Regions from separate parts of the Tardiphaga sp. 768_D3_N2_1 genome, predicted to be linked through region 4. Evidence: riboswitches for the same ligand, from Rfam matches in the RefSeq annotation. Region 4 holds a riboswitch; each other region holds the start of a gene.
What was found. A riboswitch is a leader RNA that binds a small molecule or an ion and turns the genes downstream of it on or off. The one in region 4 is predicted to bind cobalamin.

Region 1: it holds a riboswitch for cobalamin, as region 4 does, so the genes downstream of both, AB8A27_RS17510 (DUF1636 domain-containing protein) here and AB8A27_RS26265 (TonB-dependent receptor) in region 4, are expected to answer to the same signal.
Region 2: it holds a riboswitch for cobalamin, as region 4 does, so the genes downstream of both, AB8A27_RS01315 (ribonucleoside-diphosphate reductase subunit alpha) here and AB8A27_RS26265 (TonB-dependent receptor) in region 4, are expected to answer to the same signal.
Region 3: it holds a riboswitch for cobalamin, as region 4 does, so the genes downstream of both, metE (5-methyltetrahydropteroyltriglutamate--homocysteine S-methyltransferase) here and AB8A27_RS26265 (TonB-dependent receptor) in region 4, are expected to answer to the same signal.

What each region holds. Positions count from the first base shown of each region.
Region 1 covers NZ_CP197245.1:3,714,687-3,719,436, forward strand. The annotation lists gene cobN (cobaltochelatase subunit CobN) at 1-635, opposite strand, end outside; gene cobW (cobalamin biosynthesis protein CobW) at 651-1,664, opposite strand; gene cobU (bifunctional adenosylcobinamide kinase/adenosylcobinamide-phosphate guanylyltransferase) at 1,665-2,195, opposite strand; gene AB8A27_RS17510 (DUF1636 domain-containing protein) at 2,192-2,641, opposite strand; cobalamin riboswitch at 2,751-2,941, opposite strand; gene cobT (nicotinate-nucleotide--dimethylbenzimidazole phosphoribosyltransferase) at 3,041-4,096, shown strand; gene cobS (adenosylcobinamide-GDP ribazoletransferase) at 4,097-4,750, shown strand, end outside.
Region 2 covers NZ_CP197245.1:268,483-273,232, forward strand. The annotation lists gene AB8A27_RS01315 (ribonucleoside-diphosphate reductase subunit alpha) at 1-1,399, opposite strand, end outside; cobalamin riboswitch at 1,519-1,735, opposite strand; gene AB8A27_RS01320 (hypothetical protein) at 1,925-2,110, shown strand; gene AB8A27_RS01325 (GlxA family transcriptional regulator) at 2,117-3,076, opposite strand; gene AB8A27_RS01330 (HD domain-containing protein) at 3,249-3,890, shown strand; gene AB8A27_RS01335 (glycosyltransferase family 87 protein) at 3,862-4,750, opposite strand, start outside.
Region 3 covers NZ_CP197245.1:2,072,874-2,077,623, reverse strand. The annotation lists gene AB8A27_RS09525 (ATP-binding protein) at 1-700, shown strand, start outside; gene metE (5-methyltetrahydropteroyltriglutamate--homocysteine S-methyltransferase) at 754-3,129, opposite strand; cobalamin riboswitch at 3,234-3,445, opposite strand; gene AB8A27_RS09515 (peptidoglycan DD-metalloendopeptidase family protein) at 3,616-4,750, opposite strand, start outside.
Region 4 covers NZ_CP197245.1:5,575,976-5,580,725, forward strand. The annotation lists gene AB8A27_RS26260 (PepSY domain-containing protein) at 1-573, opposite strand, end outside; gene AB8A27_RS26265 (TonB-dependent receptor) at 576-2,843, opposite strand; cobalamin riboswitch at 2,950-3,141, opposite strand; gene AB8A27_RS26270 (alkaline phosphatase D family protein) at 3,288-4,750, shown strand, end outside.

The DNA of each region.
Region 1 (4,750 bases), 1.9 Mb from region 4:
CGCAGTGCGTTGATCGCAGCGGTGTCGCCACCAGCGACGAGCGCGCGATAGAAGATTACGATGGCGTTGGGTCGATCACTCGTCGCAGGCTCATTCGGCCAGAAGCCGGCCGAGGGCATCGGGCGCGCGGCAGGAGGTTGCTCGCCATGGCCAATCAGATGTGCGGCATAGCGCAGCGCCAGTTGCGCGTTATCGACGCCGCCTTCGCTGCAATAGCGCCACAGCGCGTGGGTGTCATCGCTACTGACCGTACCACGCGCAGCCAGTTCGGCATTCCAGTCCATCTCGCCGGGGAGGCACGCGAACTTGGCACCGCGGCTCAGCGCGTCGCTGCGCAGGCTTTCGACGCCATGTGGCCAGTAGCTGATGCCACCAAGCATGCGCAACACCACGATCTTCGCCCTGGCGAGCGTACGCTCGACATAGAGATCGATCGACGCGGGATGGCCGAGCGCCAGCATATTTGTGAGCCGCACGCTCGGGAAATCGCCAGGCAGCATGGCATGCGCGGCATTGAACGCTGCCAAGTCGCTGTCTGCCGCCGACAGCACGACGATGTCGGCGGTGTCCTGCCCGAGATCGCGGGCAACGTCGCCGTCGTCAATACTGCCGGACGTGTCGAGCTTCAGATGCATGCGGGTGAACCTGCGTTACCCGGCGAGAGCCTTTCGCACCGCGTCGCCGTCAAATCCCTTGAGGCCGATCACAACCAGATGTTCGGTTTGTGTCACGTCCGGCCGCGCGAAGGCGAGGTCGACGCGGGCGCCGACGGCCTGAACGACGATCGGCGCAGGCTTGTCGGTGATGCGCGCATGACCCTTCACGCGCAAAACACCATCGAGGCCAAGCGCGTCGCTGATGCGCGCGCGCATTGCGTCGATGCTGGCCGCAGCCGTCGGCTTGACGACGATGCTGTCGAAATCGTCATGGTCGTGCTCTTCTTCCTCACCGTGATGACCGACACGGGCAGCCATGTCGTCTTCGGCTGCGGCATTCAGGCCGATCAGCACCTTGGGCGCGAGATCGCCCTTGGAGCGCACGATGCTGACACCCGGACGCAGCACAGTCTTCAGCTTGGCTTCAATCTCGGCAAGTTTCTCCGGAGCAACCAGATCGCTCTTCGACAGTACGACAAGATCGGCGCAAGCAAGCTGATCCTCGAACACTTCCTCGATCGGATCGTCGTGCTCGATGCCCTCGTCTTTGACGCGCTGTTCGGCAACGGCGTCCTCATCCAGCGTGACGCGGCCTTCCGATAAAGCCAGCGCATCGACGATGGTGACGACGCCATCGACGGTCGCGCGGGTCTTTACCACGGGCCAGGCAAATGCCTTCAGCAACGGCTGCGGCAGTGCGAGACCGGATGTCTCGATGACAATGGCGTCAAGCGGGCGTTCACGCGACAGCAGCTTGTCCATGGTCGGCACGAAGTCATCGGCCACGGTGCAGCAGATGCAGCCATTGGTGAGTTCGACGATATCGCCGGGAGCGCAGGCCTTCGCCGCGCATTCCTCGACCAGGCCACCGTCGAAACCGGCATCGCCGAATTCATTGACGATCACGGCGATGCGGCGGCCATCGGCCTGAGTCAGCAGCGAACGCAGCAGCGTGGTCTTGCCGGCGCCGAGAAATCCGGTGAGGACGGTGACGGGAACGCGGGACATTCAATTCTCCTGGGAACGCTTGAGCCAGAGCGGAAGCCCGGCTGCGATGAAAGCAACATTCGGCACGGCGGCCGCGATGATCTGGTTGAGCCGGCCCTGCGCATCGCGAAAGGCGCGGCCGAGCGGTGTCTCCGGCACGAGGCCGAGGCCAACTTCATTGGAGACGAAGACTATCGGATAGCGCGAGACATCGAGGAAGCGCACCAGACGCTTCGCTTCAATCTCTGGATCGCGCTCGGCTAACATCAGGTTCGACAGCCACAGTGTCAGGCAATCCACCAGCACGACGCGGCCGACCGTCGCTTCACGCGTCAGCGCATCGACCAGAGCCAGCGGCTCTTCCACGGTGATCCAGCCCTCGCCGCGCTGCTTGCGATGCTGCGCGATGCGATTTTGCATCTCATCATCGCCGGCCGTTGCGGTGGCCAGATAGATTTTCGTCAGGCCGATGCCATCAACCAGTCTCTCGGCGAAAGCCGACTTGCCGGAACGCGCACCACCCAGCACCAGTGTCGTTGTCGCGGCGGTCATTTCGGCGCACGCCCATCTTCAGGCGACCAGCGCAGCGGCGGCACGCGCGCGACCATGCCCTTGCGCAGCACCTCGGCACGTTCACGCCACGGTACAAGACCGTAATCGGCCCTTTGATAGGACTCGACGAAGGACACCAGCGCCGCGCTGCCGCTATCGGTCTGCAGATCGCCGAACAGGAACGTGTAACCATCAGGGCTTGTCACCGCGACCGTCGCCGGCCGCTTGCAGACGCTGAGGCACTGCACCGGACGCACCATCACGGCGGCATCGCCATCGCCGAGCGCGGCCTTCACAGCATCGAACATGTCCGGCCCGACGATCATGCCGGTTTCGGCGGCCTTGCAGCTGATGCACACGCTCACGACAACGGGACCGGACGGCACAGGGCGTGGCGGTTCGACCGAAATTTGTTCGCCAGAGATATCGGCGCTGTCGTGATCCATTACATGCTCAGTTCATGCCCTCGCGGGCCTACGAGCTTTGTTGGATCGCGCCGACGGCTTGGCCGTCGGTTCGCTCCCGTCCGGTGCACCCCGCCCCGACGACGCCTCCAAAGCACAGTTCGTGATGGCAGGTCTCCTGGCTTGCGAGTCACAGCCTGCTGCCGCCTTCCCAAGAATTCTGAAGAATTCCCAGTGGCACCGGCGCGGGCTCGTCGCTTACAGTTGCGGGGGCAGCGCCGGCTTCAAACCGGCTTCCCTTTTCACCTTCCACGCGGAAGGACCATCGCCAAAGACGCTATCTGCCGGGTGCGCCGGGGTCAACCGCGCCGGCGGACTGTCGTCCGGACCTGTTGACCTTGCAGGTCGTCTTGCGTCAGTTAGGCCGCGAAAAGGAACCCGATGCCCGCCCATTCCCAGCCATTGTGGCAACCGCCCGCCATTGCGCCTGTTGACCCGCAGATCGCGGCAGGTATCCGCGCCGTCATCGACGGCAAGGCAAAGCCGCCGGGCTCGCTGGGACGAATCGAGGACCTGGCGCTGCAGCTCGGCATGATCCGGCATCCCGGCGAGCCGCGCGGCGACAATGCCGTGCTGCTGGTATTTGCCGGAGATCACGGACTCGTGGCCGAAGGCGTGTCGCAATATCCGTCGGCGGTCACGGTCGCGATGGTGATGACCTATCTGGCCGGCCGCGCCACGGCCAATGCTTTCGCCATGGCGAATAACATCGACGTTCGCGTAATCGATATCGGTGTCGCTGCCGAACTGCCCGTGCATCCAAAGCTGATCGACGCCAAGGTGCGTATGGGCACGGCTAATGCCGCACGCGAGCCGGCAATGACGACAGAACAGGCGGCCGATGCGCTATCGCGCGGCTACCGGATCGCCGTCGGCGAGATCAAGGCCGGCGCAGACATCATCGCGCTCGGCGAGATGGGAATCGGCAATACGGCTTCGTCGGCTTTGGTCGTTCATCGGCTTGCGCCAGCGCTACTGAATGACTGTATCGGCGTTGGCGCCGGGCAGGATGACGCCGGCATGGCGCGCAAGCGCGCAGCGATCGCGAAGGCGGCGGCGCGCAGCGATGCAACCGCGCCGCTGGATGTGCTGGCCCAATTCGGCGGACTGGAAATCGCAGGCATGGCCGGAGCGATCCTCGGCGCGGCTTCGCAACGGCGGCCGGTGATCATCGACGGCTTCATCTCCAGCGCCGCGGCATTGCTCGCCGTTAGCCTGCGTCCGGCTGCACGCGACTACTGCGTCTTCGCGCACCGTTCGGCCGAACGCGGCCACGACATCGTACTCAGCGCGCTCGATGCCAGGCCGCTGCTCGATCTCGGCCTGCGCCTCGGTGAAGGCACCGGTGCACTGCTTGCGGTGCCGCTGGTCCGTGCCGCCGCGCGCATGCTGACCGATGTCGCCAGCCTCGACGACGTACTGGCCGGAAAGATCTAGATGAGACCGGATCCGCATCTGCTGAATGCGATCCGTTTCCTGACGGTGCTGCCGGTACCGGCAACTGGCGACGCGCAGGAGGCTGACTGGCTTGCGCGTGCAATGAAGTATTTTCCGATCGTCGGCCTCGGCATTGGCGCCGCCTCCGCGATCGTGCTCCTCGTTGCCAGCGAATTCTGGTCACCGCTGATCGCGGCTTTGCTGGCGATTACAACAAGTATGGTCATCACCAGCGCGCTACACGAAGATGGCCTGGCCGACACAGCCGACAGTTTCGGCGGGGGGTGGACTGTCGAGAAGCGCCTCGCGATCATGAAGGACAGCCGCATCGGCACTTATGGGGCGCTGGCACTCGGCCTCGGCGTGGCACTGCGTATTGCGGCGCTCGCCATATTGCCGATGTGGGCAGGTGCGGCGGCGTTGATCGCCGCCCATGCCGCTGCACGCGCCGTCCCCGCTTTTGTGATGAACCGCCTGCCCTATAGCGGCGATACCAGTGCGATGAAGGTCTCCTATGCCGACGCACCCGTGCGGTCCGAGGAATTGATCTTTGCGCTCACCGTCGTCGCACTCGCATCGGCCCCGCTTGCGCTCATCTCGGTCGCATCGCTTTCTGCGGGTCTTCTGCTCGGCGCAGCGCTTGCCGCACTTCTC
Region 2 (4,750 bases), 5.3 Mb from region 4:
CGCAGACCGCGCCCTTGCGCTTGCCGCCCTGGTTGACCGCAATCGCCGTATCGTTGGCCACCTTCAGGAATGGCACCACGCCCTGGCTCTCGCCATTGGTGCCCTTGATGTGGGCGCCGAGGCCGCGCACGCGGGTCCAGTCATTGCCGAGACCGCCGGAATATTTCGCCAGCAGCGCATTGTCCTTCACCGACTTGAAGATGCCATCGAGATCGTCGGCCACCGTGGTGAGGAAGCACGACGAGAGCTGCGGCCGCTGCGTACCCGAATTGAACAAAGTCGGCGTCGAGGCCATGAAGTCGAACGACGACAGCAGATTGTAGAATTCGATGGCGCGGGCTTCGCGGTCGATCTCGCGCAGCGCAAGACCCATGGCAACGCGCATGAAGAAGGCCTGCGGCAGTTCGATGCGATTGCCCTGCACGTGCAGGAAGTAGCGATCATAGAGCGTCTGCAGGCCGAGGAACTGAAACTGCAGATCGCCTTCCGGCTTCAGCGCCGCCGCGATGCGCTTGAGATCGAAGCGCGCGAGCTCGGGATCGAGCAGTTCGGCTGCGATTCCGGTCTTGATATAGGCACCGAAATATTCGGCATAGCGCGTCGTCATGTCGGCCTGCGACGCATGGGTCGGGCTGCCGTGGACATAGGACAACACTTCGGTGCGCAGCTTGTCGAGCAGCAGGCGGGCACTGACGAAGGTGTAGTTTGGCTCCTGCTCCACCAGCGTACGGGCGGCCATGATGCCGGCCAGCGCCAGTTCATCCACCGTGATGCCGTCATAGAGATTGCGGCGGGTTTCCTCCAGCACCGGCGCGGCATCGACGCCGTCGAGCCCGGCGCAGGCCTCGTTGACGATCAGCGCAAGACGCGCCGAATCGAGCGGTGCACGGGTGCCGTCGGCGAGGGTGACATGCAGCACCGGGGCGGTGGAGACGAGCGCCGGCTTCGCTGCCAGTTCCTCGGCGCGGGTACGGGCGCGTTCCTCACGATACAGCACATAGGCGCGGGCGACCTTGTGGTGCTCGCTGCGCATCAGTGCCAGTTCGACCTGATCCTGCACGTCCTCGATATGGAAGGTGCGGCCTTCACCGACGCGGCGCGTCAGCGCAGCCACGACTTCGCCGGTGAGCTGCTCCACCGCCTCATGGACGCGGCGCGACGCCGCTGCCGTGTGGCCCTCGACCGCGAGAAACGCCTTGGTCATGGCCACAGAAATCTTGCTGCCGTCGAACGGCGACACCGTGCCGTTGCGGCGGATGATCTGCATCGAGGGTTCGCGCGCAGGCGCAACGAGCGTCTCCGGCGGGAGTTGAATGAGCGGTGCATGGACCGCATCGCGGGTGTTGGTAGAATTGGCCGCGCCGCGGCCTTGGGACAAAACGGAAGATGAAGTAGGCATCGGCAGGACCCCGTGTGATGCATCAAGCAATGGGGGCTGGGGCCGAAAGGACGCTGCAAAATACACGGCGGAGATCCGCCGGCATTGCCTGCAAGCGACCGCTGGGACACCCCGCCCATGGACGTTCTGGTGTCACGGCAGGTCTCCTGACTCGCAGATCCAACGCTTGTTTCGGTCTTCCCAGTGCCAGCGGCACCAGTGACGTGGTCGAAACAAACTCTCTGCTTACAGTTGCGGGGGCAGTGCCGGAATGTGACGCTCAAGAGCGTCTTTCACCGGCTTCCCTATTATCCACCAAGTCTTGCGACAGGGCAGACCATGACGTCTACATTTGGTGTGAACCGCGGCGAAGTGTCAAGCAAGCATTGCGATCCCCGACAACAAATCCGGCGCGGCTGTTGGTTCAGTGGACAACCGCTTGCGTGGCGGAAACTGCGGGATCGTTGGCGGTTTCTGAACGATGCGATTCGTTGTCCGCAAGCACTGTGAGGGGCAAAAGATGGCCATCAATCAATGGAGGATGACATGCGGAACCAGGCAACGAGCACTGAGAGAACCGACTTCAACGCGTTCGTGGAGGCAGTAGACGCGATGCAAGCGTTCGAGACGACGGAGCAGATCGCCCGCCGCCGCGTCGACGAGATGCTGAACGAGGCGCTGATGGACAGCTTTCCTGCGAGCGATCCGATCTCTTCGCTGCAACTCGCCTGAGCAGAATCAGACCGCGCGAAAGCTGACGCGATACTGGCTAGGCGTAAGGCCCAGCCGTCGCACGAAGACCTGACGCATATGTTCGGCGGTGGTGAAACCGGATTCATAAGCCACCACCTTCAGCGGCATATCGCTGCCTTCGAGCCGGTTACGCGCCGTGTCGATCCTTGCGCCTTCGACAAAATCCGCCGGAGTCATCTTTGTTTCCTGCTTGAATGTCCGCGCGAAGGTGCGCGCGCTCATGCCCGCCACATCGGCCAGTTCATCCACACTGTGGGCATCGCGCAGATGGGCCATCACATGGGCATGGCCTCGCGCGATCGGCGAGTCCGGCTCGGCCGGCGGCACCAGATAGGGACTGAACTGCGACTGGCCACCCTGGCGCTGCGCCACCACGACCAGACGCTTGGCCACGGCCAGCGCGACGTCCGCGCCATGATCCTCCTGGACCAGAGCAAGACCCAGATCGATGCCTGCGGTGACGCCGGCCGAGGTCACCAGCGCGCCGTCACGACTATAGATGCGATCGAACTCCACATGCGCTTTCGGAAAGCGCAGCGCCAATAGCGGCGCATTCTGCCAGTGCGTCGTCACCGTCTTGTCGTCGAGCAAGCCTGCGTGGCCGAGCGCGAATGCCCCGGTGCACACCGAGCCATACCGCCCCGCATGAAGCGCCGCATTGGCCAGCCACTCTGTGAGCTGCGGGTCGGCTTCAGCCGTCGGCAGCCCTGGCCCACCGGCCACCAGCACCAGATCCCAGGGCTTGTTCGCATCACTGAACGCCAGATCGGCGGATATCCGCAAACCGTTCGATGCGCGCAGCGGCGCACAGTCTGCTGCGACAAGCGTAATGTCATATCGATCATCCGGAGCGACAAAGCTATTGGCCTCCATGAACACATCGAGCGGACCGGCAACGTCCAGCGACTGGACACCCGGAAAAATCGCAAGAGCGACAGTCTTCATGGTGATGTTTCATTCCATCAATGGCGGAGGCCCAGAGTGCTACGGATTAGATAGTCACATTTCGGCAGGAAATCACGGGTGAATGGCAGTTTTGCAGGGCGCTGTGCGATTGCGAGGACACAGCCCCCGGACGACAACGGATGCGTCAGATCCACAACGGAAAGAGCATCCCATGAGCAAGATCATCGCCGGCATTAAAGTGCCTGACAGCGCCCTCGCCCGCCAGGTCGACCAACTGGTACGCGATACCGAGAGCGATCTTCTGTATCACCACTCCAATCGCGTTTTCCTGTTCGGCGCACTCGCCGGACAGCGCAAGGGTCTCAAGGTCGATCCGGAGTTACTTTATGTCGGCGCGATGTTTCACGACATGGGCCTGCAGGCGCCCTATGCGAGCCAGGATGAACGCTTCGAAGTCGATGGTGCGAATGCTGCGGCGGACTTTCTACGCAGTCACAGTATCGATGAGCGCGACATCGACGATGTCTGGGACGCCATCGCGCTTCACACGACACCGGGCATTCCCAAGCACAAGCGGCCGGTGGTAGCGCTCGTGACGGCTGGTGTCGAGATGGATGTATTGGGTCTTGAGTACGAGGCCTTCACCGAACATCAACGCCACGAAGTCTGCGCGTGCCATCCGCGTGGCCATGACTTCAAGAACGGGATCATCGATGCATTCGCCGCGGGGACGATCCACAAGCCGGATACGACCTTTGGCAACGTCAAAGCTGACGTGCTGGAGCTCCGCGACCCCACCTACAAGCGCGCGAATTTCTGCAGCATCATCCTGAATTCGGCGTGGAGCGAATAGAATCCCGCATACGCATGGCGATCAACGCTGCCACCAGCAGCGTTGCGCCAAAGCCCGTGGGAGCGCCGAGGAACGGATAGGCGATCAGCAGCACAGCAACGAGGCCGAGCACCGATAGTTCGTGACGGCGGAAGCCTTCGGCGAGACCGATCCGGGCGATGAAGCCGATGGCAATCGCAAGTACCATCACGTCGTACAGGAAAAGATATGGCGTCGTCAGCAAGGCGCCGACTGCCAGCGCAGCGGCTTTCAGCTCATAGCGCACACTGCTGCGCCACAGTGGCACGAGCACCGCGACGACTGCTGCGATCATGATCCACTGGAACGTCCAGGCCAGCGGTTCGCTGCCATCGAGATAGCGCACCAGTGCGAAGATGCTCTGCATCTTGCCCCATGGCGCGCGGCCTTCGGTGAGGAAAGCCTGCGAGAACATCGGCATCCAGTGAACGAAAGCCTGCCAGCTCTCGGTGCCGAAAGCGAGCCACGACACCGCCGCCAGTAGCACTGTGGTGATGCCGGCGCTGACGAAGGCTTTCCATTGGGAAGCCGCGATCAGCACGAGCGGAAACAGGAAGCCGTATTGCGGCTTGTAGCTGAGCAGGCCCAGACAGATGCCAGACAGGATCGGCCGTGTCGGCAGCAGCACCAGCATGCCGCCGATCAGCGCTGCCGTCAGAAACCCATTCTGCCCGACAAGACCGTTGGTCATCACCACCGGAAAAGCCGCAGCCAATAACAGGCCGAAGGGACGACCGACGATCGCACGCATCGCTGCCAGATACGGCACGAAGCTGACGGCAGCCCAGCCGGCAAAAGCTACGGCATAGGGCAGTTTCGCGAGCAGTGCCGCGATGAACAAA
Region 3 (4,750 bases), 3.5 Mb from region 4:
CTTGCTGCAGGGCATCAATCAGCAGGTCGACACCCTGATCGAGAATACCCGGCGTTTCGCCAACGGCCTGCCGGCCAACAACGCGCTGCTCTGGGGCGCGCGCGGAATGGGCAAGTCATCGCTGGTCAAGGCGGCCCATGCCTCGGTCAATGCCAGTAAATCCGTTGCCGGCCGCCTCAAGCTGGTCGAGATCCATCGCGAAGACATCGAAAGCCTGCCGGCGTTGATGGAGCAGATCCGTGTCTCGGATTTCTATTTCATTGTGTTCTGCGACGACCTCTCCTTCGACGGCAATGATGCGTCCTACAAGTCGCTCAAGGCTGTGCTTGAAGGCGGCATCGAAGGCCGGCCGGACAACGTGATCCTGTATGCGACCTCGAACCGCCGCCATCTGCTGGCGCGCGAGATGATCGAGAACGAACGCTCGACGGCGATCAATCCCGGCGAAGCCGTCGAGGAGAAGGTGTCGCTGTCGGATCGTTTCGGCCTGTGGCTCGGCTTCCACAAATGCAGCCAGGACGAATATCTCGACATGGTCCGCGGCTATTGCAGCCATTACCGCATCAAGATCGACGCCGCCGAGCTAGAGCGAGACGCACTGGAATGGTCCACCACCCGCGGTTCGCGGTCAGGCCGTGTCGCCTGGCAGTTCGTGCAGGAGCTTGCCGGACGTCTAGGCGTGAAGCTGGCGGTGAATTAACGCGCGGCAAAGTAACCGCCCCGTCATGACAACGGGGCGGTGCCTGGCTTTCCCTAGACCAGATTTCGCAATTCGCGTGCTGCAGCGACCATGTTGACGAGTGCGGGCCGCACCTCCTCCCATTTCCGGGTCTTCAACCCGCAATCGGGATTGATCCAGAGCTGGGAGTCCGTCAGCCGCTGCCGTGCAAGCTTGAGCAGATCGACCATGTCGCGCGTTTCAGGCACCCGCGGCGAGTGGATGTCATAGACCCCGGGACCTATCTCGTTTGGATATTTGTAAGTCCTGAACGCATCGAGCAGCTCCATCTTCGAACGTGACGTTTCGATGGAGATCACATCCGCGTCCATGGCGCCGATCGCATCGATGATGTCGTTGAACTCCGAATAGCACATGTGCGTATGGATCTGCGTGTCATCCCGCACGCCCGACGAACAGATGTGGAAGCTTTCCACGGCCCAATCGAGATAGGACTTCCATTCCGACTTGCGCAGCGGAAGCCCTTCACGGAGCGCCGCTTCGTCGATCTGGATCATGCCGGCGCCGGCCTTCTCCAGATCCGCCACCTCATCGCGGATCGCGAGCGCGATCTGGCGACAGGCGACCTCGCGGGGAATGTCGTCACGCACGAACGACCAGTTCAGGATGGTGACAGGTCCTGTCAGCATCGCCTTCATCGGCCGTTCGGTGAGCGACTGCGAATATTGCCACCATTCGACGGTCATCGGATGCGGCCGGGACACGTCGCCGAACAGCACGGGAGGCCGGACGTAGCGGGAGCCATAGGACTGCACCCAGCCATGCTTGGTGAAGGCGAAGCCGGAAAGTTGCTCGCCGAAATACTGCACCATGTCGTTGCGCTCGAACTCGCCATGCACCAGCACGTCGAGCCCGATATTCTCCTGCCAGCGCACCGCCCTCGCCGTCTGGTTCTGCAGGAACGTCTTGTAGGCGGCATCGCTGAGTGCGCCCCTGACATGGGCTCCGCGTGCGTTTCTCACTTCCGTGGTCTGCGGAAACGAACCGATGGTCGTTGTCGGGAATGCCGGCAGCTTGAAGCGTCGATGCTGTTCGCCTGCTCGTAAGGCAAAGTCACTGCCGCGCCGACGCATGGTCGCATCGACAGAGGCGACGCGCTTCGCGACAGCAAGGTCGTGGATCTTCGACGATGCCAGTCGCGCAGCCGCCGCGACATCAGACGCGGCAAGCGTTGCAGCGACATCTGCGCGACTGCCGGCCAGCGCAGCACCAAGCGCGGCCAGTTCTTCCATCTTCTGGATCGAAAAAGCCAGCCAGCTTTTGACGTCCGGATCGAGCTCGGTCTCAAGGCCGAGATCGATCGGCACATGTAACAGCGAACAGGATGGCGCGAGTTCCACGCGATGTCGCCCGAGCAGATCAACCATGGGCTCCAGTCCATCGAGCAGACTGGACAGATCGGACCGCCAGATATTGCGTCCATCGATCACGCCAAGCGAGAGGACCATGTCCTTCGGCGCATTTGCCGCGACTTCATCGAACTGATCCGGCGCGCGGACCAGATCGAGATGAAGCCCGGCGACGGGAAGCGACAGCGCCAGATCGAGATTATCGCCGAGTTCGCCGAAGTAAGTGTTCAGCATGATCTTGAGTTGCGGGACCTCTTCCGCAAAAGCGGCATAAGTCCGCTGCAGCGCCTTCTGCGCAAGGGCGTCGAGATCGAGCACCAGACATGGCTCGTCCAGTTGAACCCATTCGGCGCCCTTGTCGGCCAGTTCGCCGAGTACCTCGACATAAACAGGCAGCAATCGATCGAGCAGTGTCAGCGGATCGAATGACGCATCCGCACTCTTGGCCAATTTCAGATAAGTCACGGGACTGACCAACACAGGCCGCGTCTGATAGCCGAGTGACCTCGCCTCCTCATATTCCCTGAGCGGTTTGCGCGACGCGAGACTGAAGGTCTGATCCGGCGTCAATTCCGGCACCATGAAGTGGTAGTTGGTATCAAACCATTTGGTCATCTCCTGCGCTGGCACGCCGTGGGACGCATCATGCGCGTGGGGCCTATGCTTACAGGCCTCGTCATGCGCGGCACCTTGCGATCCACGCGCCATGGCAAAATAGGTCGCGAAGGAAACGTCGCCGCCGGTCCAGCCATAGATATTCGGAATCGCGCCCACCATGACACTGGTATCGAGCACCTGATCGTAGAAGGAGAAGTCGTTCGACGGCATGACCGTGATCCCGAGCGACTTTTGACGTGCCCAGTTGGCGGCACGCAGCCCGACGCCGACATCGATCAGCGCATTCTCGTCGATTGCACCGGACCAGTAGCTTTCCAGCGCCATCTTGAGTTCGCGCCGCGGACCGATCCGTGGCGTACCCAATGTAGCAACAGGAAGTGAGGTAGTTGATTTTGAAGAAGTAGACTTTGACACAGTAGACATGGCTTAACCCCAATGATTGGGGGCAAAAGGCCAAAGTGACACGTCTGGATTCCACGACGGCAGCCGCGGAATCGCAACCGCACCACCGGGACACCCCGCCCGAGGACGTTTATGTTGTCGAGGCAGGTCTCCTGGCTCGCGGGTCAATGCTGCTGTCCGGTCTTCCCAAAACCTTTGCAGGTCTCAGTGACTTTAATGGACAGCGGCTCACCGCTTACAGTTGCGGGGGCAGCTCCGGCCTTGGCTTAACGCCTCACCGGCTTCCCTCTTAGCTTCGGGCAAACCTTCCCGAAGAACCACGACGGCTTCACATATGGGCAACATCGCGCAGCAGTCAACAGAGCACGCGCGGGCTAACTCTGCCCACGCGTAGCGGCGCATTGAAGATTCCAGAGCTGGAGTGGGCCGCAGCCCCGAGATCAAACGCATCAAGCCCGGCACGAGGCCGGGCTTGTGTGAATACGAACTACACTTCGTCGATTGCGCTTACGCGCCGTTGAGGAACTGCAGCGGATCGACCGGCGACGACCCCTTGCGTATCTCGAAGTGAAGCTGCGGCGACGTGACTTCACCGGACTGCCCGGACTTGCCGATCACCTGACCGCGCTTGATGGTCTCGCCACGCTTCACCATCAGCTCACTCGCATGGGCATATGCGGTGACGTAGCCGTTGGAGTGACGAACCAGAACCAGATTGCCGTAGCCCTTCAGCTCATTGCCTGAATAGGCAACGACGCCATCTTCGGCAGCCTTGATCGGCGTGCCTTCCGGCACGGCGACGTTGATGCCGTCATTGGACTTGCCATTGGTCTTGGCGCCATAACCTGTGACCACGCGGCCGCGCACCGGCCAACGGAACGTCGGCAAAGCGCCGGTTGCGTCAGCGGCTTTAGTCGGCGATTCCGGCGCGGTTTCTTCAGGCGTCGTCGTGGCGCTTGCCAGACGGGCCTTCTGTGCGGGCTCGGCAGACGCAACACGGGCCACGGCAGCGGACGTGACTGCGCCAGCCGGAGCGGCCGTCACGGCTGCGACGGGCGCAGCCAGCGGCGCGGCTGCGGGAGCCGCAGAAGCCGTACGTGCACCGGGCACAGTGATTTTGCTGCCAAGCTTCAGCTGGGCATTCGGCGCCAAACCATTGGCGCGCGCGAGTTCGGCGACCGGCACGTTGTTCCGGCGCGAGATGCTCATCAGCGTATCGCCGCGATTGACGAAATGCGTGGTCGACGCGCCGACGGCAGGCTTGCTCGGAGCAGCAGCAACGGCCGGAGTTGCCGCGGCGCCCTGGCGCGGAATGATCAGCGACTGGCCAGGCGACAGCGCGCGTGGACCCTTGTAGCCATTGGCCTGCAGGATCGCGGCCGACGAAACATTGTAGCGCTTCGCCAGGCCATCAAGCGTATCGCTGGTGCCAACGATGATCGACGTGCCGCCATCACGGGCAAGGCCGTTGGTTGCTGCAACCGAGCGCGGTGCCGTGGAGCCGGTGGTTTCGATCGGCGCACGTGCGGGCGGCGGCGTATACATACCGTTGCCGCCCCCGCTGACGGGAGCAGCCGACGCAACCGGACGAGCCGTCGGATAAGATTGCGGCGCGGAGATCGGCGGCGGCAAAGCCTGGGAT
Region 4 (4,750 bases):
CCAGACACGTTCAGTGCGATTGGTATCGAGTGCGATTTCGCCGGAGCGCGAGGAGATGTAGAGCTTTGTCCCGGCATCGTCGCCGAGATGGACCAGATAGAACGGACGCAGCGGATCGTAGCGGGCGACGACGCTCCATTGATCGCGATCGACGATCTCTTCGAGCTGTGGTGATTGGCTTGCGGGATGATGCCTTGCGACAGCAAGCGCCTGCTGTTCGGTGACGTCAGTGATGGCACGGCCATCGATGGCAGAGATCGTTTGTCGTTTGCCGTCCCAATCAGCCAACCGATAGACCGGCTCACCGGCGATCATGTTCAATCGCAGTTCGCGCGGATAGTGCGTGGCGCCGGCTTTCTTCATCGCATCGTCGGGCGAGAGGGTAACTTTCTCCCATACGATGTGGGGCAGTGCTGCCAGCCGCTCCTTGTCGGAGAGGCCGGGAAACGCGACATACATCATCACCACGCCGGAGATGAACCACATCGCGAAGAAGAGACATGTGACGATGCCGACCCAGCGGTGGCCGATATACAGCCACCGCCGGAGAGTGCGTGTCAGCTTACGTGACAAGCTCAGAACCTCACGTTGACGGCAAGCTGGGCCGTGCGCGGCATGCCGAGCATCCATTGATTGTCGGTATAGCTCGACGTCGCATAGATCTTGTCGAACAGGTTCCAGACCCGCAACGATACCGTGGTGTTGACGTCGGGCTTCCACTGCAGGCCGGCATTGACCAGCGTGTAGCTCGGCATTTCCAGCGTGTTGGCACTATCGGCGAATGTTTTTCCGACGATCTGTACGCCGGCATTGGCCGACCAGTTCGCCGCGAAAGCCCAGGTTGCCCAGATATTGGAGACGTTCTGCGGAACGCTGACAGGGACATTGCCCGCAAAGTTCGCGCCGCTGGGCTGCAGGAATTCATCATACTTCGCGCGCAAGAATGCGGTGTTGGCATCGATGCGCCAGCCGTGATCGAGCGCGAGGCCGATCGACGCCTCGATACCGTGCGACGACTGCTGACCGACCTGCACCACCAAGTTGAGATCGTTCGGGTCGCGCGCCAGCAGATTGTTCTTCACGATCTGATAGCCTGCGAGCGTCCACTCGCCGCGGCCGCCCCAGAAGGATTGCTTGACGCCAATCTCTGCCTGCTTGCCGGTTGCCAGATCGAACTTTGCATTGGCATTGCTCGCCGAGATCAGGCCGCCGACTGTATCCGCTGCAGTAGAATACTGGCCGTAGAAAGCAAGGTTCTGGATCGGCGTATAGACCGCGCCGACGCGCCAGGAGGTCGCCGAATAATCCCGCGTGTAGCTGTTGGCGGGATTGCGGAAGTCGGTGCGCGAGACGGTCGGCTGATCCTGGCGGACGCCTGCGATCAGCGACAGTTGTTCGGTCACCGCCAAGCGGTTCTCGGCGAAGAACGCATACTGATTGGCGGTGGCGTTGTAGCCCGGTCGCGTCGCATCCGGGCTGTCGAAGATGCCGGGGTTGAAATTATACGGGTCCACCGACGAGAAGCCGCCATAGGGCGAGTTGTTGGTGTGCTTGAAGTCGATGCGATTGACATCGAAGCCTGCCACGAAAGTGTTGACCATGCCGAGCAGATGGCCCTCGAAGGTGGCATCCATGCGGTCGCCGACCTGCTGCTGCGTATGGAAGATCTCGAAATAGTCGCTGCGATCGATCTGGCCGGTGCCGGCATTGTAGCCGTAGGTCTCGACTTCCTTCCAGTGCCGCTTCGCATACATGTAGTAGAGCGTGTTGCGCAGGGTGATGCCGTCTGCGACCTGCCACTCGGTCTTCACCTGGTTCCAGCTGTCCTGATAGCGGATTTGGCTGTCGCTGACATTGTAGTTCTTGAAACGGATCGCCTCATTCAGCTGGCTATTGATCAGCGGCGTGCCGAAATAGCGTGACGGATGTCGGTCGCCATAGTCGGTCGAGATCGTCCAGGTGACGTCCTCGGTCTGCTTGATCTGCGCGGCGGCGTGCAGTGCGATGTTCGAGGTGTTGTCGCGATCGACCCAGCCATCGGACATGTTGCCGGTAACAGCGATGCGATAGGCAACGTCCTTGCTGACGGGCCCGCCGCTGTCGACCGCAATGCGGCGCGTCATGTTGCTGTCGAGCGAGATTTCGGCCTGATTACGCGGTACCCAGAGCGGCAGTTTTGAAATCACGTTGATGGCGCCACCGACGGCGCCTTCGCCATACATCACAGACGCCGGGCCGCGCAGCACTTCGATCTTCTCGGCGGTCCAGGTATCGAACGGGAAGTTCACAGTGCCGGCGCCGATGTAGAGGCGCGTGCCGTCATAGAGCGACATCACCGAACCGCTGCCGGCGAAGCCGCGGGTCGAGAAGGCAACGCCGCCATTGCCGGGGTCGCCGATGGCGGTGAAGCCGGTGGCGTTCTGCGTCACGGCATCGAGTACGTTCTGCTGGCCGCGTTCGGCCATGGTCTCGGCGGAGATCACCTCGACGCTGGCCGGCGTCTGCAAGCGCGTGAGGCCGAGACGGCTGCCGGTGGATGTGGTGCCCGTGAGGTTGAGCGTCGGCGCCGCAAAGACAGGGCCTGTCGGCGTGGCAGCCGGCGCGCCGGTATTGGCGGCGACATTGCGCTGCTGCCGCGAGCGCGCAGCGCGTGATGCGTTGCCTGATGTGGCGCGGCGTGCGCGCTGAGGCGTCGCCGACGGTTGAACGACAACAGGATCGAGCGTCTGGCTTCGCGGCGCAGCCTGCGACCAGCTTTCAGCAGGCCAGAACAGGCAAGTAAGAGCGACGGAGGAAAGAAGAGCTTTGAATTGCTTCGATGCGATGGGAGAAGCGGAGGTCATCTACGGGACTCGCGGTTACGTGGCACGTCACCGCAAACCAAGTCGTCCTGCCGCTTTCAAACAGGCAGTGTGACTTCCACCAGGACACCCCGCCCAATGTGCTCGCGTGTGACCACGACTGGCGGCAGGTCTCCTGGCTCGCGGGTCGGTGCCTGTCGCCGCCTTCCCAGGTGAACACCCAGTGGCTCTTGGCGCAGGCTCGCCGCTTACAGTTGCGGGGGCAGCCGCGGAATCGGGGGATCCCCCTCACCGCATTCCCTTTTGATCCCCGAAGGGAACCGTCACGTTCACGTTAAGGTGAAATTTCCAAATGTGTCAATCAAGCTGCCAATCATTCGCAGCTTGCCTTGGCGGGTGTTGATATTGCGCATCACCTGTCATCGCAGCGTCAAGCGAACTGCCTAGAGCCACTGGTGCCAGAGCCAGCAGGATCAGGAGTTCGCCATGGCATTCCTCTCTCGCCGTCGTTTCATGACTTACGCCGCAGCGAGCGGTGCGAGCTTTCTGGCGATGCCCTATCTCAGTCGCGCTGCCGATCGTCCTGCCGTCTCGCATGGCGTGCAGTCCGGCGATGTCGGGATCAACAGCGGCATGATCTGGTCGCGTGCCGATCGGCCGGCGCAGATGATGGTCGAAGTCGCGACCACGGACTCTTTCAGGAATGCGCGCGCATTGCCGCCGCTCACCGCGCTGTCTGAAACCGATTTCACCGCAAAACTGCTGCTCGACAATCTGCCTGCGGGACAGGACATCTTCTACCGCGTCAAATTCCGCGATCTGTCGCACCCCGAAATCGTCGGCGAACCGGTCATCGGCCGCTTTCGCACCGCGCCGGCGGATCGCCGCGATGTGTCCTTTGTCTGGGGCGGCGATGTCGCAGGCCAGGGCTGGGGCATCAATGCCGACGATGGCGGCATGGTCACCTATGCCACCATGCGCAAGCATAATCCGGATTTCCTGATCCATTCCGGCGACACGATTTACGCCGATGGCCCGATCCTGCCCGAAGTCAAATTGCCCGATGGCACGATCTGGAAGAACACCATCACGGTGCCGGAGAAAGCGAAGGTCGCCGAGACGCTCGATGAATTCCGCGCGGCGCACAAATACAATCTGCTGGACGACAATGTTCGCGTCTTCAATGCGCAGGTGCCGATTTTCGGCCAGTGGGACGATCACGAGGTCACCAACAACTGGTCGCTCTCGAAGCAGTTGCCGTCGTCTTACAAGGAGCGCGACATCACGCTGCTGGCGGCGCGCGGCGCCCGTGCCTTTCACGAGATGTATCCGATCTCGGTCAATCCCGCCGAACCCGGCCGCGTCTATCGCACGCTGAATTACGGCCCTCATCTCGAGGTCTTCATGCTGGACGAGCGCAGCTATCGCGGTCCCAACGGCCCGAACCTGCAGGAGACCTATGGTCCGGAGGCGTATTTCATCGGGCCGGAGCAGATGGCCTGGCTAAAGCGCGCCTTGATGGCGTCGAAGGCCACCTGGAAAGTCATCGCCTCCGACATGCCGATCGGCCTCGTCGTCTACGACAATGCCGCCGACAGGACGGGCTCGGAGGCGATCGCGCAGGGCGACGGTCCGGTGCGCGGTCGCGAGCTGGAAATCGCCGATATCCTGCGCTTCATCAAATCGGCCGGCATTCGCAACACGGTCTGGCTGACCGCCGACGTGCATTACACGGCGGCGCATTACTACAACCCGGACAAGGCGCAGTTTCAGGATTTCGAGCCGTTTTGGGAGTTTGTCTCCGGGCCGTTCCACGCCGGAACCTTCGGGCCGGCGGCGCTGGACAATACCTTTGGTCCGGAGGTCCGTTTCGTGAAGGCGCCGGGGCCTGACAAGCAGAATTTACCCCCGTCTGCGGGTATGCAGTTCTTCGGCCACGTCAAAATCGA